Regions from separate parts of the Pseudomonas sp. GOM7 genome, predicted to be linked through region 1. Evidence: predicted binding sites of a transcription regulator. Region 1 holds the regulator's gene; each other region holds the start of a gene.
What was found. The regulator sigma-54, encoded in region 1, starts transcription at its own class of promoters, with help from an activator protein. The targets are predictions, from matches to a motif close to ANTGGCATNNANNTTGCTNT.
Positions count from the first base shown of each region.

Region 2: the regulator sigma-54 is predicted to act here: its motif matches at 6,772-6,791, upstream of OU800_RS04090 (pilin).
Region 3: the regulator sigma-54 is predicted to act here: its motif matches at 5,854-5,873, upstream of flgB (flagellar basal body rod protein FlgB).

Region 1 covers NZ_CP113519.1:4,357,538-4,367,738, forward strand. Annotated here, with positions in the region: gene OU800_RS19280 (STAS domain-containing protein) at 1-81, opposite strand, end outside; gene OU800_RS19285 (MlaC/ttg2D family ABC transporter substrate-binding protein) at 78-707, opposite strand; gene mlaD (outer membrane lipid asymmetry maintenance protein MlaD) at 722-1,192, opposite strand; gene mlaE (lipid asymmetry maintenance ABC transporter permease subunit MlaE) at 1,192-1,989, opposite strand; gene OU800_RS19300 (ATP-binding cassette domain-containing protein) at 1,989-2,798, opposite strand; gene OU800_RS19305 (KpsF/GutQ family sugar-phosphate isomerase) at 3,040-4,014, shown strand; gene OU800_RS19310 (KdsC family phosphatase) at 4,014-4,535, shown strand; gene lptC (LPS export ABC transporter periplasmic protein LptC) at 4,544-5,110, shown strand; gene lptA (lipopolysaccharide transport periplasmic protein LptA) at 5,097-5,636, shown strand; gene lptB (LPS export ABC transporter ATP-binding protein) at 5,636-6,361, shown strand; gene OU800_RS19330 (RNA polymerase factor sigma-54) at 6,497-7,990, shown strand; gene hpf (ribosome hibernation-promoting factor, HPF/YfiA family) at 8,091-8,399, shown strand; gene ptsN (PTS IIA-like nitrogen regulatory protein PtsN) at 8,412-8,876, shown strand; gene rapZ (RNase adapter RapZ) at 8,879-9,736, shown strand; gene OU800_RS19350 (HPr family phosphocarrier protein) at 9,752-10,024, shown strand.
Region 2 covers NZ_CP113519.1:895,145-905,345, forward strand. Annotated here, with positions in the region: gene OU800_RS04060 (hypothetical protein) at 1-283, shown strand, start outside; gene OU800_RS04065 (YdcF family protein) at 310-1,122, shown strand; gene lnt (apolipoprotein N-acyltransferase) at 1,201-2,724, opposite strand; gene OU800_RS04075 (prepilin peptidase) at 2,820-3,689, opposite strand; gene OU800_RS04080 (type II secretion system F family protein) at 3,690-4,907, opposite strand; gene pilB (type IV-A pilus assembly ATPase PilB) at 4,910-6,613, opposite strand; gene OU800_RS04090 (pilin) at 6,836-7,330, shown strand; gene tfpZ (TfpX/TfpZ family type IV pilin accessory protein) at 7,484-8,215, shown strand; gene nadC (carboxylating nicotinate-nucleotide diphosphorylase) at 8,535-9,383, opposite strand; gene OU800_RS04105 (DUF1631 domain-containing protein) at 9,696-10,201, shown strand, end outside.
Region 3 covers NZ_CP113519.1:3,603,762-3,613,962, forward strand. Annotated here, with positions in the region: gene OU800_RS15880 (flagellar basal body P-ring protein FlgI) at 1-152, opposite strand, end outside; gene flgH (flagellar basal body L-ring protein FlgH) at 302-1,024, opposite strand; gene flgG (flagellar basal-body rod protein FlgG) at 1,064-1,849, opposite strand; gene OU800_RS15895 (flagellar basal body rod protein FlgF) at 1,896-2,636, opposite strand; gene flgE (flagellar hook protein FlgE) at 2,849-4,219, opposite strand; gene OU800_RS15905 (flagellar hook assembly protein FlgD) at 4,256-4,921, opposite strand; gene flgC (flagellar basal body rod protein FlgC) at 4,944-5,387, opposite strand; gene flgB (flagellar basal body rod protein FlgB) at 5,399-5,806, opposite strand; gene cheR (protein-glutamate O-methyltransferase CheR) at 7,043-7,870, opposite strand; gene OU800_RS15925 (chemotaxis protein CheV) at 7,907-8,845, opposite strand; gene flgA (flagellar basal body P-ring formation chaperone FlgA) at 8,930-9,688, shown strand; gene flgM (flagellar biosynthesis anti-sigma factor FlgM) at 9,821-10,156, shown strand.

The DNA.
Region 1 (10,201 bases):
GGCAGGCCCACTGAGATGATCGATCACACCGCTGAGCACGAGCTGCCCAGGGGCACGCTCGACGATCTCGGCCCGACTCACGATTGGCCCCGTGCCTGACGCGCCTTGGCCACGGTGTCGGCCCAGGTGTCGATGACCTTGTCCAGGTCGTTGCGATTGGCCTGCATGGATTGGGCGAACTGATCGCGGAACAGCTTGCCGACGTTGATGCCATTGATGATCACGTTGCGCAGCTTCCAGGTGCCATCCTCCGCGACCATGGTGTAGGACAATGGGTAGACCACGCCTTTGCCGTCACGGATTTCCATGCCGACCGAAGTCCGCTGCGGCTCCTCCGCGGCGCCTGGCAACACACGGATGTCCTGGTTGTCGTATTCGAGCAGGGCATTGCCGTAGAACTGCATCAGGCTACGCTTGAAGTTTTCCTGGAATCGGCTCATCTGTTCCGGCGAGGCCTGGCGCGAATAGCGCACGGTCATCACCCCACGAGAGATGCCTTCGACGTCCACCACGGGCCCGAGGATCTCGTTGAGCGACTCATAAAAGGCATTGGGGTCGCTGCGATAGCGCTCCTTGTTGGCCTTGAGATCGGCCAGCAGGGTCTCGGTGGTCTGCTGCACCACCTCATGCGCGCTGGGCGCAGCGAACGCCAGCAGCGGCAATACCGCCAGCATGGCCAGCAGGGAGTTACGCAGGGTCTTGAGCATGGTTTTGCCCCTCATCACTTGGCTTCGTCTTTATTGACCGAATTGAGCAGGAACTTGCCGATCAGATCCTCCAGCACCAGCGCCGACTGGGTGTCGTGGATGGTGCTGCCGTCCTTGAGCACGGCCTCCTCTCCCCCCACGCTAATGCCGATGTATTTCTCACCGAGCAGGCCAGCGGTCAGGATCGAAGCGGTGGAATCGTCCGGTAGATTGTTGACCTTGCTATCGAGTTCCAGGGTGACACGCCCCATGTAACTGTCGTGATCCAGGTCGATCGCACTGACCTTGCCGATGGTCACACCGGCCATGGTCACCTTGGCCCGCACCGTGAGCCCGGCGATGTTGTTGAAATAGGCATAGACCTTGTAGGTATCGCCAGCGGTACCGACGCTCAGGCCACTGACACGCAGGGCAAGCAGCAGCAAGGCCAGCAGACCGGCCAGGAGGAACAGGCCGACACCAATCTCCAGCGTGCGGTTTTGCATCAGAAATCTCCAAACATCAAAGCGGTCAGAATGAAGTCCAGCCCGAGCACGGCCAGCGAGGCGTATACCACCGTACGCGTGGTGGCGCGGCTAATGCCTTCGGATGTGGGCTCGCAGTCGTAACCCTGGAACACGGCGATCCAGGTCACCACGAAAGCGAAGACGACGCTCTTGATCACACCATTGAGCACATCGTCGTAAAAGGAAACGCTGTTCTGCATGTTGACCCAGAACGAGCCCTCGTAGACACCGAGCCAGTCCACGGCGACCATCGCCCCACCCCAGATGCCCACCACGCAGAAGATCATGGCCAGCAATGGCATGGAAATGAAACCCGCCCATAGGCGTGGTGCGACGATGTACTTGAGTGGATCGACGCCGATCATCTCCAGGCTGGAGAGCTGTTCGGTGGACTTCATGTTGCCGATCTCGGCGGTCAAGGCCGAACCGGCACGCCCGGCGAACAGCAGCGCCGTGACCACCGGGCCCAGCTCGCGCAGCAGGGTCAGGGCGACCATCTGCCCCACCGCCTGCTCCGAACCATAGCTGACCAGGATGTTGTAGCCCTGCAGCGCCAGCACCATGCCGATGAAGATGCCTGACACGACAATGATCGCCAGCGACAGCACGCCCACGGCATAGAGCTGCTTGATCAGCAGTTGCAGGGGCTTGCCAGCCCGACTGCGACCGAACACGGCATGCCCGAGGAATAGCACCGAACGCCCCAGCGTGGCCACCACATCGATACCCGCACGGCCGAACAGGCGCACCCGCTCCAGCGGAGAAGTTCTACGCATCAAGGTTTCCCCAACAGGTCATCGCGATAATCGGGAGCCGGATAATGGAACGGCACCGGGCCATCCGGAATGCCCTTCATGAACTGGCGAATGCGCGGGTTATCGGAATTCATCAGTTCGTCCGGCGTGCCATGCCCGAGCACCTGCGCATCGCCGACCACGTAGAGGTAATCGGCGATGCTGGCGGTTTCCGCCAGGTCATGGGAGACCACCACGCTGGTGATACCCAGCGCATCGTTGAGCAGGCGGATCAGGCGCACCAGCACTCCCATGGCGATGGGGTCCTGGCCGACGAACGGTTCATCGTACAAGAGGATCTGCGGATCCAGGGCAATCGCCCGGGCCAGAGCCACCCGCCGCTTCATGCCACCGGACAGCTCGTCCGGCATCAATTCGACGGCACCGCGCAAACCGACCGCCTGCAGCTTCAACAGGACGATGTCACGAATCATCTCTTCCGGCAGCTTGGTATGCACGCGCAAGGGAAAGGCCACGTTCTCGAACACATCGAGATCGGTGAACAGCGCACCACTCTGGAACAGCACACCCATCTGCTTGCGCATGTCGAACAGCTCATCGCGCGACAGCTTGGGCAGACTGACCCCGGCAACCCGCACGTCACCGGCGGACGGGCGCAGCTCGGCGGCGATCAGGCGCAGCAGCGTGGTCTTGCCACAACCGGACGGCCCCATGATGCCGGTGACCTTGCCGCGCGGAATGCGGATGTCGACCTTGTCGAAAATGGCTCGCGAACCACGCTGGAAGCTGACGCCCTGCAGCTCGATCGCGTAATCGTGTTCGGCGCTCATCTGAACTCCTTGAGAATCAAGCCTTCCTGGCAGACGCCACCTCCCATGCTCGGAGACACAACTGCTGGATGGCCGAAATGGCCGCGGACTATAGCATTTGCAGCCCCCAGGGCCCAGAGTACGGATTTGTAACGTTCAGATTCATGACAGCTTTGCGAGCCAGTTTGCGAATTGGAAAAGGTGAGCACGTCATCCTTTATCGGTATAATCCCCGCCTTTTCACCCGAAGCAGCCGCCGTACATGAGCCAACGCCCCGATCTGATCGAAACCGCCCGCCGCACCATCCGCATGGAAATCGAAGCCGTGCAGGATCTGCTGCCACGCCTCGACACCAGCTTCGTCAAGGCCTGCGAGATGATCCTCGACTGCAAGGGGCGCGTGGTCGTGGTGGGCATGGGCAAATCCGGGCACATCGGCAACAAGATCGCTGCGACCCTGGCCAGCACCGGCACCGCCTCCTTCTTCGTCCACCCCGCCGAAGCCAGCCACGGTGACATGGGCATGATCACCAAGGACGACATCGTCCTGGCCCTGTCCAACTCCGGCACCACCGCCGAGATCGTCACCCTGCTGCCGTTGATCAAGCGTCTGGGCATCCGTCTGATCAGCATGACCGGCAACCCCGAGTCGCCGCTGGCCAAGGCCGCCGAGGCCAATCTCGATGCCCGCGTGGCGCAGGAAGCCTGCCCGCTCAACCTGGCCCCCACCTCCTCGACCACCGCCAGCCTGGTCCTGGGCGACGCTTTGGCCATCGCCCTGCTGGAGGCGCGCGGCTTCACCGCCGAGGACTTCGCCTTCTCCCATCCCGGTGGAGCCCTGGGCCGACGCCTGCTGCTCAAGGTGGAGAACGTCATGCATGCCGGCGATACCCTGCCGCAGGTGCAACGTGGCACCAGCCTGCGCGACGCCCTGCTGGAAATGACCCAGAAAGGCCTGGGCATGACCGCCGTGCTGGAGCGCGACGGCCGCCTGGCCGGCATCTTCACCGACGGTGACCTGCGCCGCGCCCTGGACAAGGGCATCGACGTACGCCAGGCGCTGATCGACGAGGTGATGACCCCACACGGCAAGACCGTACATGGTGAAATGCTCGCCGCGGAAGCCCTGAAAATCATGGAAGACAACAAGATCAGCGCCCTGGTGGTGGTCGATGCAGAAGACCGCCCGGTGGGCGCCTTCAACCTCGGCGACCTGCTGCGCGCAGGAGTGATGTGATGAATACCTTGCTGCAGCGTGCCCGCGCCGTGAAACTGGCCGTGTTCGATGTCGACGGCGTGCTCACCGACGGCCGCCTGTACTTTCTCGAAGACGGCAGCGAGTTCAAGACCTTCAACACCCTCGACGGCCATGGCATCAAGATGCTCATGGCCTCGGGCGTGCGCACCGCCATCATCAGCGGGCGCAAGACCCCGGTGGTGGAGCGGCGTGCCAACAACCTCGGCATCCAGCATCTGTTCCAGGGCCGCGAGGACAAGCTCGTGGTACTCGACGGCCTGCTCGCCGAACTCGGCCTAAGCTATGAACAGGTCGCCTATCTGGGCGACGACCTGCCGGATCTGCCGGTCATGCGCCGCGTCGGCCTGGGCATGGCCGTGGCCAGCGCCGACGGTTTCGTCCGCCAGCACGCCCATGGCGTGACCCAGGCGCGTGGCGGCGAAGGCGCTGCGCGCGAATTCTGCGAACTGATCATGCGTGCCCAGGGCACGCTGGACGCGGCTCAAGCCGCTTACCTGTAGGGCACGACATGCCACGCAAAGCGCTCAACCTGCTGATATTCGCCTTGATCGCCGTACTCGTCGGCGCACTCGGCTACTGGAACATCGCTCCGGAAACCAGCCGCACGCCGCAACAGACGGACAGCGACGAGACCATCGACTTCTACGCCATCGGCGCGCACACCGTGCAGTTCCAGGACGATGGCAAGCTGCACTACCGCATGACCGCCGACAAGCTCGAGCACGTCAAGAGCACCGACATCACCCAGGTGCAAAACCCCAAACTGGATCTGTACCGCGGCACCAACCTGCCGTGGAAGGTCACCAGCCAGCGCGCCGAGGTATCCCCCGGCGGCAAAGAGGTGGAACTGATCGACGACGTGCGCATTGCCCGTACCGATGCCAAGAACCGCCCCACCATCATCACCAGTAGCCGCATGACCGTAATTCCTGACAAGGAATATGCGCAGACCGAGCAAGCCGTTAGAATCGTCGCGGCCAACGGGGTGACCACGGCACAAGGAATGAAAGCGTACTTGAATGACGGCAGGATGCTCCTGCTGTCCAACGTAAGAGGCCAGCATGAGGTTCGTTAACACCCTCCCCCTGATTCTCAGCCTCGGCGCCGCATTTGGAAGCGCGGCCGCCTGGGCTCTGCCCTCCGATCGCGACCAGCCGATCCGCATCCAGGCCGATACCGCCGAACTGGATGACAAGCAGGGCGTGGCGGTCTATCGCGGCGACGTGATCATCACTCAGGGCACCCTGAAGATCACTGGCGACACCGTGACCATCACCCAGACCGCCAGCGGCGACATCGACGTGTTCACCTCGGTCGGCAACCTCGCCTACTACGAGCAGAAGCCCGCCGTGGACAAGGAAATCGTCAAAGCCTACGGCAAGACCATCCAGTACTTCGCCAGCAACGAACGCATCGTACTGATCGACCAGGCCAAGGTGATCCAGGAAGGCAATACCTTCGAGGGCGAGAAGATCGTCTACGACACCCGCCGCCAGATCGTCAACGCAGGACGCGCCACCGGCAACAACGTCAGCGTGCCGCGTCCGCGCATCGACATGGTCATCCAACCCAAGAACAAACCCGCGGATCAACAGCAGTAATGGCCATTCTCAAAGCCCAACACCTGGCCAAGAGCTACAAGGGCCGCCAGGTCGTACGCGACGTCAGCCTGAACATCGAGAGCGGCCAGATCGTCGGTCTGCTCGGCCCCAACGGTGCCGGCAAGACCACCTGCTTCTACATGATCGTCGGCCTGGTGCAGGCCGACCAGGGACGTGTGCTGATCGACGACCTCGACGTCAGCCACCAGCCCATGCATGGTCGTGCCCGCGCCGGCATCGGCTACCTGCCGCAGGAAGCCTCGATCTTCCGCAAGCTGTCGGTGGCCGACAACATCATGGCCATCCTCGAAACGCGCAAGGATCTCGACCGCGCCGGGCGCCAGGCGGAGCTGGAGAACCTGCTGCAGGAATTCCACATCCACCACATCTCAGGCAACCTGGGCATGAGCCTGTCCGGTGGTGAACGACGCCGCGTGGAAATCGCCCGCGCCCTGGCCACCAACCCCAAGTTCATCCTGCTCGACGAACCCTTCGCCGGTGTCGACCCGATCTCCGTGGGCGACATCAAGCAGATCATCCATCACCTCAAGACCAAGGGTATCGGCATTCTCATCACCGATCACAACGTACGCGAGACCCTGGACATCTGCGAAACGGCCTACATCGTCAACGATGGCCAACTGATTGCCGAAGGCGACGCCGAGACCATCCTCGCCAACCAGACGGTGAAAGAGGTTTATCTGGGCCACGAGTTCCGTCTGTAAACATCCATATTTAGATGACGGAAATAGGACAGCCCCTAGGCAAGGACGAGATTTTCAGGCATATAATTTGCTTCCTGGCGGCGCTTCGGCGCCCTGATGTGGAAGGCGTAACTCGCCGGTAAATTAAGGTCTGCAATGAAACCATCGCTAGTCCTCAAGATGGGCCAGCAGCTGACGATGACCCCGCAGCTGCAACAGGCCATCCGCCTCCTCCAACTGTCGACTCTGGATCTGCAACAGGAAATTCAGGAGGCGCTGGAATCCAACCCCATGCTCGAGCGCCAGGAAGACGGCGACGACTTCGACAACAGCGACCCGATGGCCGACGGCGCCGAAAGCGCTGCTCCCGCGCCGAGCAAGGAAGAGAGCTACCAGGAAGCCACTCCGACGGTTGATAACCTGGAGGAAGGCGAGTGGGGCGAACGCATTCCCAACGAGCTGCCGGTCGATACCGCCTGGGAAGACATCTACCAGACCAGCGCCAGCAGCCTGCCAAGCAACGACGATGACGAGTGGGACTTCACCACCCGCACCTCCAGCGGCGAGAGCCTGCACAGCCACCTGCTCTGGCAACTGAACCTCGCGCCCATGTCGGACAAGGATCGGCTGATCGCCGCCACCCTGATCGACTGCATCAACAACGATGGCTACCTCGAAGAAACCCTCGAGGAAGTGACCGAGTCCTTCGACCCGGAATTGGACGTCGAACTGGACGAAGTGGAAGTGGTGCTGCACCGCATTCAGCAGTTCGAGCCGGCCGGCATCGGCGCCCGCGACCTGCGCGAGTGCCTGCTGCTGCAACTGCGCCAACTCCCGGCCAGCACGCCCTGGCTCAACGACACCCAGCGCCTGGTCAGCGAACACCTGGAACTGCTCGGCAGCCGCGATTACGCCCAGCTCATGCGCCGCACCAAGCTCAAGGAAGACGAGCTCAAGCAGGTCATCGAGCTGATCCAGCGCCTCAATCCGCGCCCGGGCTCGCAGATCGAATCCAGCGAGCCGGAATACGTGGTGCCGGACGTCATCGTGCGCAAGCACAACGGCCGCTGGCTGGTGGAGTTGAACCAGGAAGCCATGCCGCGCCTGCGCGTCAATGCGCAGTACGCCGGCTTCGTCAAACGCGCCGATTCCAGCGCCGACAACACCTTCATGCGCAACCAGTTGCAGGAGGCGCGCTGGTTCATCAAGAGCCTGCAGAGCCGCAACGAGACCCTGATGAAGGTAGCCACGCAGATCGTCGAGCACCAACGCGGCTTTCTCGACTATGGCGACGAGGCGATGAAGCCCCTGGTGCTGCACGACATCGCCGAGGCGGTGGGCATGCACGAGTCGACCATCTCGCGCGTCACCACGCAGAAATTCATGCATACCCCGCGTGGCATTTACGAGCTGAAATACTTCTTCTCCAGCCACGTCAGCACCTCCGAAGGCGGCGAATGCTCGTCGACGGCGATTCGCGCCATCATCAAGAAACTGGTGGCCGCGGAAAACGCGAAAAAGCCGTTGAGCGACAGCAAGATCGCTGGTTTACTGGAGGCACAAGGCATCCAAGTCGCCCGTCGCACGGTGGCCAAGTACCGTGAATCCCTCGGTATCGCCCCCTCCAGCGAACGCAAGCGACTGATGTGAGCAAGATCGACTGCTCGTCCATGGCGAGCAGGCCACAGTGTTCCGGTGGTGGGCCTCGTTAAGGCCTATCTCTTACACAAGGCAACAAGGAGAAAGCGGTATGCAAGTCAACATCAGTGGACATCAGCTGGATGTGACCGACGCCCTGCGTGACTACATCGGCGAGAAACTCGGCCGACTGGAACGCCACTTCGACAAGATCACCAATGTTCAGGTGATCATGGAGGTCGAAAAGCTCAAGCAGAAGATCGAAGCCACCCTTCACGTTGCTGGCGGTGAGGTCGTCGCCAACGCCGAACATAACGATATGTACGCTGCCATCGACCTGCTGGCAGACAAACTCGACCGTCAACTTATCAAGCACAAGGAAAAGCAGCTCGATCGCCTGCAAGGCGCCACAGCCCGCTGACATTTCCCTTCCATGATCCGACTTGAAAATATCCTGACCCCCGGCCGTTCCCTGGTGAACGTGCCGGGCGGCAGCAAGAAGCGTGTGCTCGAACAGATCGCCAGCCTGGTCGCCCGCGACCTCGATGAGCTGGACAATCAGGACATCTACGAGAGCCTCATCGCCCGCGAGAAGCTTGGCTCCACCGGCTTCGGCAACGGCATCGCCATCCCTCACTGTCGCCTGGCCGGCTGCAACGCACCGATCAGCGCCCTGCTGCGCCTGGACACGGCAGTCGACTTCGACGCCATCGACGGCGCGCCGGTCGATCTGCTGTTCGTCCTGCTGGTGCCGGAAGCCGCCACCGACGCCCACCTCGAACTCCTGCGCCAGATCGCCAGCATGCTCGACCGCCAGGACGTGCGCGAACGCCTGCGCCAGGCGCCGACCAGTGAAGCGCTCTACCAGGTGGTCGTGGACATCCAGAACGGTCAATAACCATGCGCCTGATCATCGTCAGCGGTCGCTCCGGCTCCGGCAAGAGCACTGCCCTCGATGTACTCGAAGACAACGGTTTCTACTGCATCGATAACCTGCCGGCCAGCCTGCTGCCGGATCTGGCCGAACGCTTCCTGCCGCAGAGCGATCTGATGCTGCCTCAGGTCGCGGTATCCATCGATGCGCGCAACCTGCTCAGCCAGCTACGGCGCTTTCCCGAACTGCTCGACGAAGTGCACAAGCGCGGTATTCGCTGCGAGGTGCTCTACCTCGACGCCGAAGACGACACCCTGCTCAAGCGTTTCTCGGAAACCCGTCGGCGCCACCCGCTGACCAACGACAACCGCTCACTGGCAGAAGCCATCGCTTACGAAAGCCAGTTGCTGGCGCCGATCATCGACCTGGCCGACCTGAAGATCGACACCACGCGCCTGAACCTCTACCAGTTGCGCGACACCCTCAAGCTGCGCCTGCTCGGGCAAACCCAGAGCGGCACGGCCTTTCTCGTCGAATCCTTCGGTTTCAAGCGTGGCATGCCGGTCGATGCCGACCTGGTGTTCGACGCCCGCTGCCTGCCCAACCCCTACTGGAAGCCGGAGCTGCGCGACTTCTCCGGTCTCGATCAGCCGGTCATTGACTACCTGGCCGCGCAGCCGGAGGTCGAAGATATGTATCAGGACATCCTCACCTACCTGGAGAAGTGGCTGCCGCGCTTCGCCGCCAGCAACCGCGCCTACGTGACCATCGCCATCGGCTGCACGGGTGGACACCATCGTTCGGTGTACCTGGCCGCACGCCTGAGCGAAGCCCTCAAGCATTCGTTGAAGAACGTCCAGGTTCGCCACCGCGACCTCAGCTAAGGAATCCCTGCCGCGATGCCAATCCGCGAAGTCACCATCATCAACAAACTCGGCCTGCACGCTCGTGCTGCCGCCAAATTCGTCGGTGTTGCCAGCCAGTACCCCTGCCAGGTGCGTATCGGCCGTAGCAGCGACAGCCTGGTGGACGGCAAGAGCATCATGGCGGTGATGATGCTGGCGGCCGGCAAAGGCACCCCGGTGCATCTGCACACCGAGGGCGAGCAGGACGAAGCGGCCATGCAGGCGCTGATCGCGCTGATCGACAACTATTTCGACGAGGGCGAATAAAGCAGCTGCAAGCTGCAAGCTGCAAGCTGCAAGCTGCAAGCTGCAAGACATCCATCGTGCACGGAGCGCCCGGTATACGCGACGCCGTAGGGTGCGCCGTGCGCACCAAGCCGCTGCATCCGAAGCACAAGCGGTGCGCACAGCGCACCCTACGAACTGTAGGAGCGAGCTCTGCTC
Region 2 (10,201 bases), 2.0 Mb from region 1:
GCTCAGCAGCGCCGAGATGGAACTGGTACAGGCCTACCTCAACCGCGACATGAGCTGGTTGCGTGGCTGGCAGGCGGCAGCCGAGGAGCTGGCGCTGCTGCAGCATCAGCCCAGGCGCGGTAGCAAACCGGTTCATGGCAAGGCCAAGCCCAGGTTGATGATTCGTCGCCATCCGCTGTACTGCGCTCTATGTGGTACCTGCGTGAGTTGGCAGCGTCACCGAGGTGTGATGGCCTGTCAGGCCTGTGGCTCGCAACTGTTCCGCAGCGGCAAACCCCGCTAGGCTGTGGGCATCCAAGAGGGATGCCCATGCCGATTCGCTACATGCTCAAACAACTGCTCATGCCGCCAGGCGTGCTTCTGCTGCTGATCCTGCTGGGCTGGTGGGCGCGCAAGCGTTTTCCTCGCCTGGCTACTAGTGCGTTCGTGCTGGGCTTGGGTGGGCTGTGGTTGATGAGTCTGCCTGCAGTGATGCAATGGAGCGCCAGCCTGCTCGAGCGCGAGCCGGCGCTGGCCGAGTCGCAGTGGCCGAGCCTCGCGCAGCGCGCCGATGCCATCGTGATATTGGGTGCCGGGCGTGAGCAGAACGATCCGGGCTGGGGGCGTACCGATCAACCCGGCCTGATGGCGCTGGAGCGCCTGCGCTATGCGGCGCGCCTGGCGCGAGCATCGGGCCTGCCGTTGGCTGCTACCGGCGGCCTGCATTACGGTCAGCCGCCGAGCGAGGCTGCGCTGATGGCCGATGCCATGCGCCGCGACTATGGGCTGGAGATTCGCTGGCTGGAAGAGCAAAGTCGTACCACTTGGGAGAATGCCGTGCTCAGTGCCGAACTGCTGCAGGCCCAGGGCGTACGCCGCGTGGTGCTGGTCACCCAGGCCTGGCACATGCCGCGGGCGCGCTGGAGTTTCGAGCAGGCTGGCTTTGAGGTGATCACCGCGCCGATGGGCTATTTCAGCACCAGCTATGAGCGCCCGCTGGGCGGCTGGCTGCCGGAGTCGCGCGTGATCTGGCAAAGCGGCATGCTGCTCAACGAGGCGATCGGCTTGCTGGCGTATCCCATCGTCTATGGGCGAGAAGCAGCTACAAGCATCAAGCTTCAAGCGGCAAGTAAAAGCGAGTAGCCCGGATGCAATCCGGGAGCCATGGCGTGACGACTCCCCGGATTGCATCCGGGCTACGCTTGCAGCTTGCAGCCGCCCCTATAGCGCTTTGGCCATGCGGCTGGCCAGCAGCGCCCAGCCCAGCAGGAGCGCGCAAAGCAGTGCCAGCGGCCAGTTGCGCCACTGCAGGTAGGGCGTCAGCCCCTGCATGGACTGCACCTCGCCATAGAGTACGGCCTGCTCGAACTGCGGCAGCCGCTTTTGCACTCGACCATAGGGATCGATCAGCACGGTGATGCCATTGTTGGTGGCGCGGATCATCCAGCGGCCAGCCTCCAGGGCGCGCATCTGCGCCATCTGCAGGTGTTGCAGGGGGCCGATGGAGGTGCCGAACCAGGCGTCGTTGCTCACGGTCAGGAGGATATCGCTCTGGGCCGCCATTTGGGCGGCGAACGCAGGGTAGACCACCTCGTAGCAGATATAGGGCGCGATGCGCTGCCCCTTGGCCAGCAGCGGTGGCTGATCGGCCGGGCCGCGGGCGAAGTCGGACATCGGCAGGTCGAAGAAGGCGATCAGGCCACGCAGCACTTCCTGTAGCGGCACGTACTCGCCGAAGGGCACCAGCTTCTGCTTGAGGTAGGTGCCTTGGCCTGCGCCGAAACTGGTGATCGCGTTGTAATAGCGCATCTCGCCGCGTGCATTGGGCTGACGCACGGGCACGCCGGTGATCAGGGCGCTGTCGCGGTCGCGGGCGAAGCGATCCATCACGCCGATATAGCCCTGCGCCTGGTCCTTGAGCACGGGGATGGCGGTTTCCGGCCAGACCAGGATATCCACGGGCTTGGCGCTGAAGCTGAGGTCGCGGTACAGCGCCAGTTGTGCGCTCAGTTGCGCTGGATCCCACTTGAGGTTTTGCTCGACGTTGCCCTGGATCGCGGCGACCTTCAGCGGTTCGCCCTTGGGCATCGTCCAGGAATGATCCTGCAGGGCGAGGCCGGCACCCCAGGGTGCCACCAGCAATACCAGGGCGCAGGCATAGAAGGCTCGGCGTGGGCGCAAGGCATTGAGGTTGACGATCAGCGCGGCCGAGAGCGCCAGCGCGAACGACAACAGCCAGACCCCGCCCAGCGGTGCCAGCCCTGCCAGCGGGCCGCTGAGTTGGCTATAGCCGGCGTAGAGCCAGGGAAAACCGGTGAGGAACCAGCCACGGAACACTTCCTGCGCCACCCACAAGGCCGCGAAGGCCAGGGCATCGGCCAGTGGCGCCTCGCGGCGGCGGATCCAGCGTGCCCAGACGGCCCCGAACAGGGCGAAGAACAGCCCCAGGCCGGCGACGAAACCCAGGGTCAGAAAGCCGGCCAGGGCCGGCGAGGCCGAGCCGTAGTCGTGGATGCTGACATATACCCAGCTAGTGCCTGAGGCGAACAGGCCGAAGCCATAGCTCCAGCTACGCAGCGCCGCCTGGCCGGGGCGCAACTCGCGCAGGCCGTAATACAGCAGGGCAATGGAGATGACGGCCAGCGGCCAGATATCGAAGGGTGCCAACGCCAGCGTGGTGAGCGCACCGCCGAGCATGGCGAGCAGATGACCGGGCCAGCCCGGGCGGGTTATCCATTGCGGCATGGAAGCATCCTGGGGAGTCTGAGGTGGCGCAAGGGTAGAGCGGATCGGGGCGCGGGGAAAGCCTTCATGCAGCGCAGACAACCTGCGCTGCACACTCAGAACCCGGCGAAGTGCAGATAGCTGGAGGTGATGGCATCACCCCAGAGCAGGGCGATCCAGCCGGCGATGGCCAGGTAGGGGCCGAAGGGGATGGGCGTGCTGGTGTCGCTGCCACGCAGGCGCAGAAGGATCACCCCCAGAACCGCACCGACCAGGGACGACAGCAGGATGGTCAGCGGCAGCACCTGCCAGCCACCCCAGGCGCCGATCATGGCCAGCAGCTTGAAGTCGCCGTGACCCATGCCCTCCTTACCGGTGATCAGCTTGAACAACCAGTACACCGACCACAGGCTCAGATAACCGGCAATGGCGCCCCACAGGGCGTCTTCCAGGCTGGTGAACAGGCCGAAGTGGTTGACCATCAGGCCGAGCCAGAGCAGAGGCAGTACCAGCACGTCCGGCAGGATCTGGTGGTCGGCGTCGATAAGGCTCATCGCCAGCAGGCCCCAGCTCAATAGCAGCATGGCACCCGCCTGCCAGGTGAAACCGAAATGCCAGGCGATATAAGCCGAAAGCAGGCCGCAGGCCAGCTCCACAATGGGGTAACGCTTGCTAATGGCCGCCTTGCAGTTGGAGCACTTACCGCGCAGCGCCAGATAGCTGAGCAGCGGAACGTTCTCCCAAGGGCGAATTTCATGACCGCAGTACGGGCAGCTCGAATTGGGCAGGATCAGATTGAAGGTGGCCTGCCTGGGTTCGGCAGGCAGCTCCAGTATCTCGCGTGCCTGCTCCCGCCAATCTCGCTGCAACATCAGCGGCAGGCGGTAGACCACCACATTGAGAAAGCTGCCGATCAACAGGCCCAGCAGCAGGGCGCAGCAAGCGAAGGCCAGCGTGTGGCTGGCCAGAAAATCAAGCACCAGCATTTAAACCACGGAGCCCAGTTGGAATATCGGCAGGTACATGGCAATGATCAAGCCGCCAACCAGTACCCCGAGCACGGCCATGATGATCGGCTCCATCAGACTGGTGAGGCCATCGACCATATTGTCCACTTCCTCTTCATAGAAGGAGGCGACCTTGTCGAGCATCTCGTCTAGCGAGCCGGACTCCTCGCCGATAGCGGTCATCTGCACGGCCATGGAGGGGAAGGTGCCGGTGGTCTTCATCGAGAAGTTGAGTTGCATGCCGGTGGACACGTCTGCCTTGATCTTGTTGGTCGCGGTCTTGAACACCACGTTGCCGGTGGCGCCGGAGACGGAATCCAGCGCATCCACCAGTGGCACGCCGGCGGCGAAGGTGGTGGAGAGGGTGCGGGCGAAGCGTGCTACGGCCGACTTGTAGAGAATGTCGCCGATGATGGGGAGCTTGAGTACGGTGCGATCCACCGAGTCACGGAATTTCTGCGAGCGTTTCATTGCTTCCTTGAAGGCAAAGGCCGCCGCGAAAATCCCGATCAGGAAGATGAACCACCATTCCTGCAGGAACTGGGATATCCCGATTACCATCAAGGTGAAGGCGGGCAACTCGGCGCCGAAGTTGGCGAAGACCGACTCGAACTGAGGCACTACCTTGATCAGCAGGATGGCGGAGACGATGATCGCCACCACCACCACGGCAATGGGGTAGTTCATCGCCTTCTTGATCTTGGCCTTGAGTGCTTCGGTCTTTTCCTTGTAGGTGGCGATACGGTCCAGCAGGTTTTCCAGTGCGCCGGCTTGTTCACCGGACTCCACCAGGTTGCAGTACAGCTCGTCGAAATACTGTGGCTTCTTACGCAGCGAGGCGGCGAAGCTGTTACCGGCGGCGACTTCCTGCTTCACCTCGTCCACCAGCTTGCGCATATTTGGGTTCTCGAAACCTTCGGCAATGATGTCGAAGGACTGCAGCAAGGGCACGCCGGCCTTCATCATGGTCGCCATCTGCCGGGTGAACAGGGCGATGTCCATGGGCTTGATCTTCTTGCCACCGCCGAAGGAAATGCTCGATTTCTTGCGCACCTTGGTTGGGTTGATGCCCTGCTTGCGCAGTTGCGCCTTGACCAGGGACGGGTTCTGCCCGTTGATCTCGCCTTTGACGACCGCGCCGCTTTTGTTCTTGCCTTCCCAGGTGAATACGCTGGTTTTCAGAGCTTTTGCCGCCATGGTTAATCCTTGGTTACGCGGTTGACTTCCTCAAGGCTGGTAACCCCTTGCATGGCCTTGAGCAAAGCGGAGGTGCGCAGATCATTGAAGCCGTCTTTACGCATCTGTGTGGCGATATCGATGGAGTTGCCTTCTTCCATGATAATGCGCTGCAGGTTGGGCGTGTTTTTAACCACTTCATAAATACCGACACGACCCTTGTAACCGCCCTTGCAATTTTCGCAGCCAACCGGGCCGTAGATCTTGAAGGTGCCGATCTTGTCCTCGGGGAAGCCTTCAGCCAGCAGCGCTTCGCGCGGTACGTCCACTTCCTTCTTACAGTGGTTGCACAGCTTGCGCGCCAGGCGCTGGGCGATGATCAGGTTCACCGAGGTGGCGATATTGAAGGAGGGCACACCCATGTTGCGCAGGCGCGTGAGGGTTTCCGCGGCGCTGTTGGTATGCAGGGTGGACATTACCATGTGCCCGGTCTGCGCGGCCTTGACGGCGATGGAGGCGGTATCCAGATCGCGGATCTCACCCACCATGATGATGTCCGGATCCTGACGCAGGAAGGCGCGTAGCGCCTGGGTGAAGTCCATACCCTGCTTGGGATTGACGTTGACCTGGTTGATACCTTCGAGGTTGATTTCCACCGGGTCTTCGGCGGTGGAAATGTTCACGTCCGGCGTATTGAGAATATTCAGGCCGGTATAGAGCGACACCGTCTTGCCCGAGCCGGTGGGGCCGGTGACCAGGATCATGCCCTGGGGTTGCTTGAGGGCATTCATATAGAGCTCTTTCTGCTCTTCTTCGTAGCCGAGGGCATCGATACCCATCTGTGCGCTGGTGGGGTCGAGAATCCGCATAACGATCTTCTCGCCCCACAGGGTGGGCAGTGTGTTGACGCGAAAGTCGATGGCCTTGTTCTTTGATACGCGCATCTTGATCCGGCCATCCTGCGGCTTGCGCCGCTCGGAAATATCCAGTGCGGCCATCACCTTGAGGCGCGCGGAAATGCGTGGCGCCAACTGGATGGGTGGGCGGGCTACTTCATGCAGGATACCGTCGGTACGAAAGCGCACGCGGTAGGTCTTTTCGTAGGGCTCGAAGTGCAGGTCGGAAGAGCCTCCCTTGATGGCATCCAGCAGCATCTTGTTGACGAAGCGCACCACTGGCGCGTCGTCGGCATCGGCGCCAGTTTCACCTACCGGCTTGTCATCATTGACCGCCTCCACATCCAGGCCATCCAGATCTACATCGGCCAGATCCTCCATGCCGCTATTGGATGACTCGAAGAACTTGTCGATGGCATCGCCGAGCTTGTCATCCTCGACCAGAATGGCTTCGGTGTTGAGGCCTGTACTGAACTGGATGTCGGTGACGGCCTGGTGGTTGGTGGGGTCGGAAAGCCCGACGAACAACTTATTGCCCCGCCGCCACAACGGCAGCACTCGATGCTGGCGTACCAGCTTTTCGCTGACCAGGTCACGTGGCTGACTTTCCTTGTCGATGGCGTTGAGGTCGAAGAAGGATACGCCGAACTGCTCCGAGGCCAGCTCGGCCAGGGCCCGGCTCTTGACCAGCCTGTTCTGCACCAGATAGGTCACCAGCGACAGCTTGTTGCGCTGGGCTTGCTGTTGCGCTTGCTGGGCGGCCTTTTCGTCCATCAACCCGGTTTGCGCCAACTGCCTGGCCAGGCCGGAAAGGGAAATGCTGTCGTTCATCACGGGCTCCACACAGAATCTCTGCCTTATAGCCCAGTTGCAGGGTGGCTGCCAAACCGCGAAAGTGGGAGTGACAAAAAATGGCAGTTAGTGCCGGTTGAGGATGCTGTTGCCTTTGTTGTGCTTGCGGAACGGCGCCATTTGGCGTGTTCTGAAAGGTTGGCACGAGGTCTGCATTTTTCAGGACAGGCTCTGGGCCTATCCATTTCTAGGAGAGAACGAATGAAAGCTCAAATGCAAAAAGGTTTTACCCTCATCGAATTGATGATCGTGGTTGCAATTATCGGTATCCTGGCCGCCGTTGCTCTGCCGGCTTATCAGGATTACACCGCTCGTGCTAAGGTGTCTGAAGTAGTTCTGGCTGCTTCTCAGTGCCGTACTACCATTACTGAGGCTTCTCAGACTGGCTTTGCTGCAACCCCAGCGGCTGCTAATAGCTTTGGCTGCGGAGAGAATGCTACTGGCCCAGTTTCTCAATATGTGGCTACCATTCAAACGACTGCCACTGGTATCATTCAGGTCGCAGCGCGTAATATTTCCCAGTTGGGTACCAATGTGAACCTGGAGTTGCGTCCGTTCAGCGATGCTAACGGCACAACTGCCATGGCTGCAGCTGGCTATAACCGCGCTTCTCTTACCCCCATTCTCGCTTGGCAGTGCGCTGCTGCTGCCACTAACGGCATTGAGACTAAGTACTTGCCGGCTAGCTGCCGTTAAGCATAGATAAACACTCAGCCCTACGCTGTGTGCTAGTTCTAAACAATGCCCCGCTGTGCGGGGCATTGTTTTTTCGTTGTGAAAACTAGGAGCAATAATATTAGAGCTCCTTGATCTTCATTTTCTGGGGCTATTTTCTTTTTTGGAAAGTCTATGGGGTTACGTCTAAAAGCATTCTCTCTACATCTCGGCTTGTCCGGCGTTATTGCTCTGTTGGCGCTCTTTGTTGTGTTTAAACTCTGGTACCCGAATCCGTTACATGCGGCTGTAGGTGTGACCCATGTTTTCTTATTGTTATTGTTGGTCGATGTGATTCTTGGGCCGTTATTGACCTTGTTGGTGTTCAAGGAGCGTAAAAAAACACTGGTGTTCGATCTGAGTGTGATCGCTGTGCTGCAATTGTCGGCTCTTAGCTACGGGTTGTGGACTGTCGCTGAAGGGCGGCCCGCCTGGCTGGTGTTCAATACTGATCGTTTCGATCTGGTGCGAGTGTTGGATATCGATGCGCGTAAGCTGGATCAGGCAGCCCCCGAGTTCCGTCAGCCCTCCTGGCTTGGCCCGCGCTGGGTGGCAGCTACGCCGCCAGACGATAGCGCCGCGCGCAATGAGTTGATATTCGAGTCAGTGCAGGGTGGTAGTGACGTGCCACAGCGCCCTGAGCTTTACCTGTCGCTGGCCGATAGCAGTAAACGGATAAAAGAACGTTTGTACCCTTTGTCTGAGTTGCAGAGGTTCAACTCGGCGGACGAGATACAGTCGGCTATCAGTCAATGGCCTGAAGCTGACGCCTGGCTGCCCTTGATGGCGGGTACACCGATGGTGGTGTTATTGCGTAAGGAGACCGCCGAGGTCGTTGCGGTGGTGGACTTGCGGCCGTGGCTGTAGCCGCGGCCGTCACTCTGGAATAGGAAACTACTGGAGCTGGTTGGTTTGCCGATGTGGTTTGGCAAGTTTGCCAGGCAAGTAGAATAGCTCTCAGATTTTGTCTGTCGGACCCTGCTGAAAACTAGGAGGAGGCTAGCTCTTGGTGGTGGGCATCGCTTTCACAGGTAGCGCTCGATCTCAAATGACGACTATATGATGAGTGTGGGTGAAGTTGAATGTTCGCACCGACAACCTCGGTTTATCCATTCTGGCCTTGGTTTTCACGCAAGTATTGCGGCACTCCGGGTTCGTCCGAACTTATGCTGCTCCGGCCTGCCGGTCACAACGCCAACCGCATCGACAAATCCACCGCCTGCACATCCTTGGTCAACGTCCCCAGCGAGATATAGTCCACACCCGTCTCGGCGATGGTGCGCAAGGTGCTGTCATTGATACCGCCCGAGGCTTCCAGCTTGGCGCGGCCTGCGTTCAGGCGTACGGCTTCGCGCATATCGTCCAATGACAGTTCGTCGAGCATGATGATATCGGCGCCGGCTTCCAGGGCCTCGCGCAGTTCTTCCAGGCTTTCCACTTCCACTTCCACCGGCTTGCCGGGAGCGATCTGCTGGGCGCTGCCTATGGCCTGGGCGATGCCGCCGCAGGCGGCGATGTGGTTTTCCTTGATCAGGAAGGCGTCGTACAGGCCTATGCGGTGGTTGTGGCAGCCACCACAGGTGACGGCGTATTTTTGCGCCAGGCGCAGGCCGGGCAGGGTCTTGCGGGTGTCCAGCAGTTTCACTTGAGTGCCGTCGACCAGGTCGGCGTAGTGGCGGCAGCGGGTGGCCACGGCCGACAGGGTCTGCAGGAAGTTCAGGGCGCTACGCTCGCCGCTGAGCAGGGCGCGCGCCGGGCCTTCGAGGCTGAACAGGGTCTGCTCGGGGTTGACCCGGTCGCCGTCCTGCACCTGCCAGTGCACCGCTACGCGCGGGTCGAGCTGGCGGAACACGGCGTCGACCCAGGCAGTGCCGCAGATCACCGCCGCTTCGCGGGTGATGACGCGGGCGCTGGCCAGGCGTTCGGCGGGAATCAATTGCGCGGTGATGTCACCGCTACCGATGTCTTCGGCCAGGGCGCGGCGGACATTGGCTTCGATTTCGCTGCCGAGGTCGGCGAGGGTCAGATTGGGCATGGTCGGCTCCGGGTTGGGCGAGCGGCGATTATAAAGGCGGCCGAACCTGGGGCAATGCTCCGTTGTCCATGCAGACAAGGGATTCGACTGCATCGCAGCCCCAGCGCCGCATGCAGGCCATGTGGCATCGCGAAAGAGGCGATCTGTGAAGCGCATCATGGAAGTGGCAAAAATGAGCTTGGTATGTCGCACAGGCTCCCTATAATGCATTCATTCCGTTTATTTTGACGCCATATCGTTGACGTTACGAATAAGGCGCGGTTGCTGCTGTGCAGACCAGAGGCCCGAACGGGCAGTCTGCAGGAGACTAGAATGAAGACCGACGCGAACGTGGTGCCGTTGAACAAGGCCGCCGCTGCGCAATCGCCAACTTCGCCGGTAGGAAGACTGCCCGTGGCGCTGATCCAGGTGCGTGACAAAGCCGCGCAACAGCTCAAGCAGAATCTGCAGAGCCTGTTCGACAACGCCGACGATACCCTCTTCGAGATGGCGGATCGGGCGACCAGCAATTCCGAGCAGAATGCCTTCTTCGAGGCCATGCGCGACCTACGCCTCAAACGCAAGAGCATCGAGCGGGTGTTCCTGCAGAAGATCTTCGAAGCCTTCGTCAATCTCAACCAGTACGAGATCGGCAAGCCGCAGCCGGCGCTGGATACGGTGTCGTTCGACAGCCTGAGCCTGGTGCAGAACGATGACCTGGAAGAAACCGTGGCCACCGATGCCATGATTTCTCGGGTCATGAGCCACGATGCCATGGCCCTCGGTCATCTCACCACGCGTCTCAATGCGCTGGTCAGCCGCAAGCTCGATGACAAGAG
Region 3 (10,201 bases), 750 kb from region 1:
AAAGGTGTCTGCGTGGTCTGGTCGCCGGTGCCGTTGAGACCGACCACCAGGCCGTAGCCGATCAGCTGGTTGCTGCGCACGCCCTGAATGGAGGCCAGATCCTTGAGACGCTCGGCCTGGGTTGGCAGGCTGATCAGCAAGCTGCATAGCATCGTCGCCAGCAGCAGCCAGTCGTTGGCACCACGGCGGCGATAGCCACGCTGCGCTGCGGCGAACTGCTGACGACAGGAGTACTGCGGCTTGCTCTCACGAGCGGCCGGGCGCAGGGCACTGATCCAGGATGTCATAACGGCTCTCCAGCTCAGAACGGCCACAACGGGCTCATGAAGAAGCGGCTCATCCAACCCGGCTGGTTGGCATCGGCGAAGGCGCCCGTGCCGGAATAGGTGATGCGCGCATCGGCCACACGGGTCGAGGCCACGGTGTTGTCGGTGGCGATATCGTCGGCGCGCACCAGGCCGGAAATACGTACCAGCTCGTCGCCGGTATTGAGGGTCATCCATTTCTCGCCGCGCACGGCGAGGATACCGTTGGGCAGTACTTCGGCAACGGTCACGGTGATCGAACCGGACAGACTATTGCTCTGCCCTGCCTGCCCGGAGCCGGTGTTGGCGCGTTGCGAATCCCAGCTCGAATCCAGGCTCAGGTTGTTGTTGGTCATGCCCAGGGCGCTGAGGCTGCGCAGCGGGTTGTCAGGGGCCACGGCCATGCCGAACAGGTTGGGCACGCCGAGGGTGCCGCTGCTGTCCTTCTTCAGCGCGCTGTTGGCGTTCTTGCTGGCCTGGGTACGCTCGTTGAGGGTGATGGTGATGATGTCGCCGACGCGGAAGGCCTTGCGGTCGTCATACAGGCCGTTCTCGAACCCGGCCTGATAGATCGCGCCGTTGTTCTGCGCCGCCGGCATGGGCGTGCGTGGCAGCACCGGCGCGTAATAGGGATCGTCCGGCTTGGCCGTCGGCGCCACGCAGCCACTGCTCAGCAGCACGCTCGCCAACAGGGGAAAACAGATCAATTGCCGGTTCATAACCTCTACCTCACGGTGTAACTAGTCGGGCTCGATGGATCAGAGGTTCTGCGTCACGAACGACAGCATCTGATCGGCGGTGGAAATCACCTTGGAGTTCATTTCATAAGCGCGCTGGGTGGTGATCATGTTCACCAGTTCCTCGACCACGCTGACGTTGGAGTTTTCCAGGGTGTTCTGCAGCGTGGTGCCGAGGCCGTTGAGTCCCGGCGCCCCTACCTGCGGCGCACCACTGGCGCCGGTTTCCAGGAACAGGTTGTTGCCGATGGCTTCCAGGCCGGCGGCGTTGACGAAGTCGGCCAACTGGATGTTGCCGATGACCTGCGGCTGCGGGTTGCCGGCAGTGGTCACGGAGGCGGTGCCGTCTTCACCCACGGTGAAGGTACGCACCTCCGCCGGCAGGACGATGGCAGGCTCCAGCGCGAAACCCTGAGAAGTGACGATCTGGCCATCGGAATTGAGATGGAAGCTGCCGTCGCGGGTATACCCCACGTCACCATTGGGCATCAGGATCTGGAAGAAACCGCGACCGTTGACCGCCAGATCCAGCGGCTGCTCGGTGGTCTGCAGGCTGCCTGCAGTGAAGATCTTCTGCGTGCCCACAATGCGCACCCCGGTACCGAGCTGCAGGCCGGAGGGCAGTTGGCTGTCCTGGGTGGACTGGCCACCCGGCTGACGGCGAATCTGGTACAGCAGATCCTCGAACTCCGCGCGGTCGCGCTTGAAGCCGGTGGTCGCCACGTTGGCCAGGTTGTTGGAAATGGTGGTCAGGTTCATGTCCTGGGCGGACAGGCCTGTCTTGCTGACCCACAGAGCCGGAAGCATGTCGTTTCTCCTCGGGCGCCGGTTTTACGGCGCCGCGTACTGGTAATTAGCTAAGTTGCAAAACCCGAGCCACGGACGATGCATTGTCCTCGGCGGTGCGCATCATCTTCACCGACAGCTCGAACTGGCGGGACAGCGCGAGGATGGCGGTCATCTCTTCGACGGCATTGACGTTGCTCGACTCGAGAAAGCCCGAGGTCAGGGTGACGGTGGCATCGGGCTCGACCTGGGGCTGGCCCTTGACCCGGATAAGGCCATCGGTGCCCTTCTCCATCTGCTTGGGATCGGGATTGACCAGCTTGATGCGGTCGACCTCGGCCAGGGTATTGGGTGCCTCGCCCAGCGCGCGGATGCTGATGGTGCCGTCCTGGCCGATCTCCACCTTCTGCTCCGGCGGCACGGCGATCGGCCCGGCATTGCCCATGACCGGCAAGCCATTGCCGGTGCGCAGGACGCCAAGGGCATCGATGTTGAGGCTGGCAGTTCGCACATAGGCTTCGCTGCCATCGGCAGCCTGCACGGCGATCCAGCCCTTGCCGCCGACGGCCACGTCCAGATCACGCCCGGTTTCCTGCAACGAGCCTGGCCGGAAATCCGTGGCCGGGCGTTCGCTCATGGCGAATACGCGGGCCGGGAAGGTTTCGCCGAACAGCGGCATGGAGCGCGCCTGCTCGAAATCACGGCGAAAACCGGTGGTCGACACGTTGGCCAGGTTGTTGGCGTGGGCGCGCAGCCCCAGGCTGTTGTTCTGCGCACCTGTCATGGAGACGTACAGCATCTTGTCCATGGAAATCCTCCGAGTGGGCGACGTGCCCTTGGCTCTTTGCATGCTCTAAAGCAAGTGCCGTGCCATTCCCGAAAAACAACCACAAGATACTGATTTAAAAGGAGTATTAGAGAAGATAAAAAGGCTTTAAGGATCTTGGCGGCGAAGTTTTGCCGGGCCGGAAGCAGCAAAGCGGCAAGCCAGGCTTGCCGCTTTGCCAGGTGCGCCAGGGATCAGCGCAGGTTGATGATGGTCTGGGTGATGGCGCTCTCGGTTTCGATGGTCTTGGCGTTGGCCTGGTAGTTGCGCTGCGCGACGATCAGGTTCACCAACTGGTCGGAGATTTCCACGTTGGAATCTTCCAGCGCGCCGGCCTGCAAGGCCCCCAGGGTACTGCTGCGCGGCGTACCGATCACCGGCTCACCCGACTCGAAGGATTGCACCCATTCGGTCTTGCCGTTGGGCGTCAGACCCTGCACGTTGGCGAAGTTGGCCATCAGCACCTGCCCCTGAATCTTCGACTGGCCGTTGGTGTAACGGGCGAAGATCACCCCGGTATCGTCGATTTCCAGGCCCGCTAGCTGGCCTGTGGTATAGCCGTCCTGACTGACGCTGTTGACGCCAAAGGCCGTGGCGTACTGGGTCGAACCGCGCATGTCGAAGGTAAAGGCAGAACTGTCGGCGCCGTTGGGCACCAGCGCGCCAGGGTTGGCCGGATCCTTCTCGGCCGGCACCCAGTCGGCCTGGGCCAGGACGAAGGTGCCGTTAGCCGCGGTTGCCGGAATGGCCGGCGCATCCAATGCCGGGTTGGCCGGGGTGCTGGCGATCGGGGTGAAAGCCGGGTTGGCAAGCTGACCGGCCGCATCGTAATTCATCGCATAGCTGAATGGCTGGGTACTGGTCGGATCACGCGGGTTCACGCCATCGATCAATACATGCATGACCCAGCCATTGTTGGCCGGCGCCTCGTTCTTCACGAAGTACTGCGACATGACGTGGGCATTGCCCTGCGTATCGTAGATATTGGTGGAGGTCGACCAGTTGAAGGATTTCGAGTCACTTGGATCGAAGGTCGGCGCGGCCATGGTGCCGGCATTGGCCGGGCGCACGGCGTTGGAGTTGAGGTTGATCGATTGCGTGACCGAGGTGGTGGCCCTGGGCTCCTGCTGACCGGCATTGATGCGCAGGTCGCTCTGGATCGGCAGGATGTTGCCCGACTCGTCGGCCGAGTAGCCCTGCAGGCGATAGCCGAAGTTGTTGACGATGTAACCGTCACGGTCGGTGCCGAAATAACCGGCGCGGGTGTAGCTCATGCTGCCGTTGTTGCTGGTCATGAAGAAGCCGTTGCCGTTGATCGCCAGATCCAGGGCATTCTGCGTGTAGTTGATGTTGCCCTGATTGAACAACTGCGACACGTCGGCAAGCAGCACACCACTGCCGCGCGGGTTCTTGCCGGTGCCCAGCACCGAGGATGCATAGACATCGGCGAACTCGGCACGCGACTGCTTGAAGCCTGCAGTGCCGGCGTTGGAAATGTTGTTGCCGGTAACGTTGAGGTCATTGGTCGCGGCACGCAGACCACTGAGACCGATATTGAACGACATGGAAAACTCCTTTGCCGGGATGGCCGGCAACAATAATTACTGGCCGATGATCTGCACTTGGGAAAGCGGAACGCTGCCGAGGCCGGCAAGATTGAGCATCAGTTCCTTGCCACCCAGCGCGACACTGTCGACATTGGCCGGCAACTGGGTGTACAGCCCCTTGGTCTCGCTGCCATAGGTGGCATGCGCCTCGAACTTGTAGGTGCCGGGCGGCATGATCTTGCCGCTGTCGTCCTTGCCGTCCCAGATGAAGCTGGCATTGCCGGCCACCTGCTCGCCCAGGTTGACGCGCGTCACCAGGGCACCGGAATTGTCGAAGACGTTGACATAGACGTTCTTGCTGCTTACCGGCACCGTCACGCTGCCCTTGAAGCTCTCGCTGGTGTCGACCACCGCCTTCTCGCCCTGCACGATGACCTTGCGCCCCACCAGCGACGAAGCCTGCAGCGCCTGCGAGGACTGGAAGTTGGACATCATCGAGTTGACGCTGCTGTTCAACTGCTGGATCCCCTCCAGGCTGCTGAACTGCGCCAACTGGGCGATGAACTCGCCGTTGCCCTGAGGCTCCAGCGGGTTCTGGTTGTTGAGCTGAGCCACCAGCAGGTTGAGGAACTCGTTCTTGCCGAGATCCTTGCTCTTGGTGGTGTCCTGCTTGAGCTGGTACTGATCCAGTACCGAGTTGGTGCCGCTGACGGTGCTCATGACCTGCGCTCCTCGTATTGGCTTACTGACCCAGGGTCAGCACACGCTGCAGCATCTGCTTGGCGGTATTCATCATTTCAACGTTGGTCTGGAAGGCACGACTGGCGGAAATCATGTCGGCCATCTCCTCGACCACGTTGACGTTCGGGTAATAGACGTAACCATCGGCGTTAGCCATTGGATGGTCAGGCTCGTAGCGCGGCATCAGGCTGCTCTGATCTTCGATCACACCCAGCACCTGCACGCCACGGCCGGCCTCGTCCTGCTCGGCGAACAGCGAGCCACGATCGCCGTTCTGCGCCTGCTGGAACACGGTGGCGAACACCGGGTGGCGGGCGCGGTAGGTCTGATCCAGGCTCGAGGAAACGGTCTCGGCGTTGGCGATGTTGCTGGAAATGGTATTGAGGCGAGTGCTCTGAGCGCTCATGCCGGTACCGGCGATGTTGAAAACACTGGCTAGGGACATGATCGCGCTCCTTATTCGCCGCGCAGGGCTGCGGTCAGCCCTTTGAACTTGCTATTGAGGAAGGTGAAGCTGGCCTGGAACTGCACGGCGTTCTCGGCGTAGTTCGCCTGCTCGACCTGCAGGTCGACGCTGTTCTGATCCAGCGACGCCTGGAACGGCGTGCGGTAGGGCAGCTCGGCTTCGCCGCTAGGCACACCATCGGCGGCGATGTGGCGGCTGTCGGTACGGCTCAGGGAGACAGGGCCGCGCTGCTGACGCGAATTCTCGGCAGCCAGGACACTGGCGAAGTCCAGATCACGCGCCTTGTAGTTCGGCGTGTCGGCGTTGGCGATGTTGTTGGCCAGCACCTCGGCGCGCTGGGCGCGAAAACCGAGTGCCTGTTCGTGGATGCCAAGGGCTCTGCCGAAGTTGATGCTCATGCTCTGAACCTTTGCCGCTAGGGCCGTCTGTCACTGTTGGCAGACATACAGCAAAGGCTGTGCCAGTTATTTAAAACCTTATATATCAATGACTTGAGATTAATCTGCTGGCTCGAAAGCGGCAAAGCGGCAAGGCCTTACCGCCTGCAGGCAAGCAGCGGCAAAGCCGGCCAGGCGCTTTGCCCCTCAAGTTTCGGCCGATGACCCAGCGAGTCGTTTCGACTGAATTCGTCGCTGTCTGGTGGCTTCGTGACCTGATTGGGAGATTTTGCTGCTTATGGGGAGCTGCTTGATTGGTGCCGCACTGGCAAATTTTTGTTGGCTTGTTGGTTGTTCGGCTGTCTGTTCCGGATTGCCGCGTTTTTGTTGATGTTTTTTGGTTTCGCCCTCCCGGGCGAGTCACTTTTGACGGGCAAAAGTAACTAAAACCCTCCGCCCGATCATCCGGCCCCGGCTTCGCCGGGGTTCGCTCACTCCATCGCCGCTCCAGAGGCCCGCCGCGGTGGGCCATCCCTGGCCCATCGCGGCTCTCGGCTTTGGCATCCTGCGTCGCTCTACCTCCTGCATCCATGCAGTCGTCGCGACATCCATGTCGCTCAACCTCTTCCACGACGACTCCGTTCGCCCTCCTGGGCGGGCTCTGCACGCGCCTGAACCCGAGGTAACCCAGAAGTAGCACGGAGTGGTTGCACATGAGGTCAGCCTTAGGGCTGACCGGGATGCCGGCTGCAGGCCGGCAAGCTATTCAAGCGAATGAAACTACGCGAATGAAAGTTTTGGTTTAACCAAGCGGCCACGTCATGGCTCCACTGCTACCAGAGCACGCCGGGCATGCCCGGAACCGATGTACGTTCAGGCGCGCGAATGCCCCCCTTCAGGAGGGTGAGTGGAATCGTTGCGTAGAGGGGCGAGCGGCATGGATGCCGCGAGATACCGATGGCGGCCCCGCTTAAAGGGCCAGGGATGGCCCTTGTAAGCCGACCCTCGGAGCAGCGATGGAACGAACGAACCCCGGCGCAGCCGGGGCCGGATGGCGGGGGTGCGTTTCTTTTGCTTACTTTTCTTTGCGCTGGGCGGCATTCCGATTTCAAAGAAAAGTGAGTCGCCCGAGGGGGCGAAACCCGGAATATCTGAAGACACCCAAAGCGGCGTCCAAAACACTCAACGAACCAACACACAAACTTGCCAGCCCAGTCTCAAGCCCGACTACCCAAGCAAGCCCCCCCGCAAGGAACCTTACTTGGCCTTGTAGATGATCCCCGGACTGCACTGCACCATCTGGTACTTGTCCGGCAGGCCGTTGAGCGCCTCGGAAGCCCCCAGGAACAGATAGCCGCCCGGCTTCAAAGTGGCATGGATGCGCGTGAGGATGTCCTTCTTCACCTCGGCGGAGAAGTAGATCAGCACGTTACGACAGAACACGATGTCGAACTTGCCCAGCGCCGCATAACTGTCCAGCAGGTTCAGCGGACGGAACTCGACACGACTCTTGATCGGCGCCTTGACCTGCCAACGCCCAGGCCCCTTGGGATCGAAATAGCGCTGCAGGCGCTCCTGAGACAAGCCACGGCCCATGGCCAGGCTGTCATACTCGCCAGATTTGCAGTTGGCCAGCATCGACGGCGACAGATCGGTCGCCACGATCTGAATGCCCGCCTTGAGCTGCCCCAGGTTGCTGCGCTCGAACTCGTCGATGGACATGGACAGCGAATAAGGCTCCTGCCCCGACGAACAGGCCGCCGACCAGATGCGCAGACGCTGCCCCGGATAGGACTTGATCATCTCAGGCAAGACCCGGTTCTTGAGTACCTCGAACGGGTAGGTATCACGAAACCATAATGTCTCGTTGGTCGTCATGGCATCGACGACCTGCTCACGCAGGCCGCCGCGCGGCTGGCTCTGCATGCGCTGCACCAGCTCGCCCAGGGTCTTGATGCCGTTCTGTTCCATCAGCTTGTTCAGGCGACTGGAGACCAGATACTGCTTGTTACTACCCAGCAGAATACCGCAGGCCTTTTCCAGAAACGTCCGGAACTGCTCGAAATCCAAATTACCTGAAGACACTAATGCCGCCTCACCAACCCTAACGTTCGCCAAGAGTTACCCCTGAGCCCCATCCGCTGCACGAATGCGATCGACCACGCGTGATGCCAGATCGTCTGGCTTGAACTTGGCAAGGAAGTCATCGGCACCGACCTTCTTCACCATCGCCTGGTTGAACACACCCGAAAGTGAAGTATGCAGGAGTATGTGCAACTTCTGCATGCGGGAATCGGCACGAATCTCGGTCGTGAGCGTGTAACCATCCATCTCCGGCATCTCGATGTCGGAAATGATCATCAACAGCTCCTGCTCAGGGCGTTTGCCTTCGTTGGCCATGCCCTTGAGGTAGTCCAGGGCTTCGCGCCCGTCGTTGAGCGCGATGACCTCCACGCCGACGCTCTGCAGGCAGCGCGACACCTGCTTGCGCGCCACCGAGGAATCATCGACGATCAGCACCCGCTTGGACACCGCGCTGCTCTGCACCTGCTCGTCGATCACCCCTGCGGAAATCACCTCGGACGTGGGCGCGACCTCGGCCAGAATCTTCTCCACGTCGATGATTTCCACCAACTGCTGATCCAGACGGGTCACGGCAGTCAGATAATGGTCGCGGCCGGTGCCCTTGGGTGGCGGATGGATCTCCTCCCAGTTCATGTTGACGATGCGCTCCACCGAGCGCACCAGGAAGCCCTGCACCTTGGTGTTGTACTCGGTGATGATGACGAAGCTGCTCTTGAGGTCATCCAGCGGCTTGCGACCGATGGCGATGGCCAGGTCGAGAATGGGAATGGTGCCGCCACGAATGTTGGCGACGCCACGCACCACGGCATTGGACTTGGGCATGATGGTGAGATTGGGGCATTGCAGCACCTCCTTCACCTTGAATACGTTGATCCCGTACAACTGCGGGCCATCCAGGCGAAACAGCAACAACTCCAAGCGGTTCTGCCCCACCAACTGCGTACGCTGGTTAACCGAATCCAGTAACCCGGCCATGCCCGGACTCCTTTGTCTTTATCGTCAAGTAACGCTTGTTGTAACAGCCTAGCAGGCGGCACGCGGCTTGCTTCGTCAATGAGTATGAAACCTAGAACGTCATCATCCCGTCAGCCACTGGCAATCTGTCGCAGCCTGCGCCCCGTTTTACTCGCTTTGCCATTGCTCGGCTATAGCGTAGGCGCGCCGGCGAGCGTCACCACGCCCGAAGAACTTATCGGCGCTGCCGAGTCGTTTCTTGAGTCGGCCGTGGTGGAATATTTACAGCGTAGCGAAATTCAGGGACGCCATGAGATCAGCATCAATCGAATTGATCCGCGCTTGCGTCTGCCGCAGTGCGACCAGGCCCTGAGCGTGCGCCTGGAAAGCCCTGCGCAACCGATGGGCCGCGTCACCTTGCGCGTACGCTGCGACGGCAGCGCGCCCTGGACGGTCTTCGTGCCGGGCGAGGTGCGCCTGTTCCGCCCGGTGCTGATACTCACGCGCCCCATGAAGCGCAAGAGCGTGCTCAGCGCAGCCGATGTGAGCCTGGTCGAACGTGACGTTGGCCAGCTCAATCAGGGTTACCTGACCGACCCCGTGCAGGCTATCGGCAAGAAATTGACGCGACAGTTACAAAGCGAGCAGGTACTGGCCCCCAACTATCTGGAGATCGTCGATGCGATCCGCAAGGGTGATCAGGTGGTGATCAGCGCTCGCAGCAGCACGGTGAATGTGCGCATGCCTGGTGAAGCCCTGTCCAACGGCGCGCCCGGCGAGCAGATCCAGGTGCGCAACCTGCGTTCGCAACGGGTCATTCGCGCCCGGGTGATCGGTCCCGGCCAGGTGGAAGTAGCCATGTAGGTATCTTTGCTATGGCGCAACAGGCGGGTGATTTCCTACACTGTCCAACGACGCCGAATTTTTTCCTAAAGTTTTTCCGCCATGGGCCGAAAAGCTTGGCAAGCGTCCAACAATCGTCCGAGGTTCTGCATCATGGTCATCGACTTCAACCGGCTGAATAACGCCACTACCCCCGCGAACACGGGGCGTGCAGGCTCGACTCAGGCTGGCCGCAACGAGGCCACGCAATCGAATCAGGCGCCCGTCGCCAAGGGCGAAGAGAAACAGAGCCCGGTCAAGAGCGGCGAATCCGTCGAGCTGAGCAGCCAGGCACGACAATTGCAGAAGGCAAGCGAGAAGCTGAACGATCAGCCGATCGTCAACAAGGAGCGTGTGGCCCAACTGAAGAAGGCCATCGCCGAAGGCAGTTACCAGGTCGACGACCAACGCGTCGCCCAGAAGCTGCTCAACTTCGAGTCCCAGCGTTAAGCCTAAGGCGCTGGGGGTGTTGGACGCCCGCCTCCCCTGGAGCCC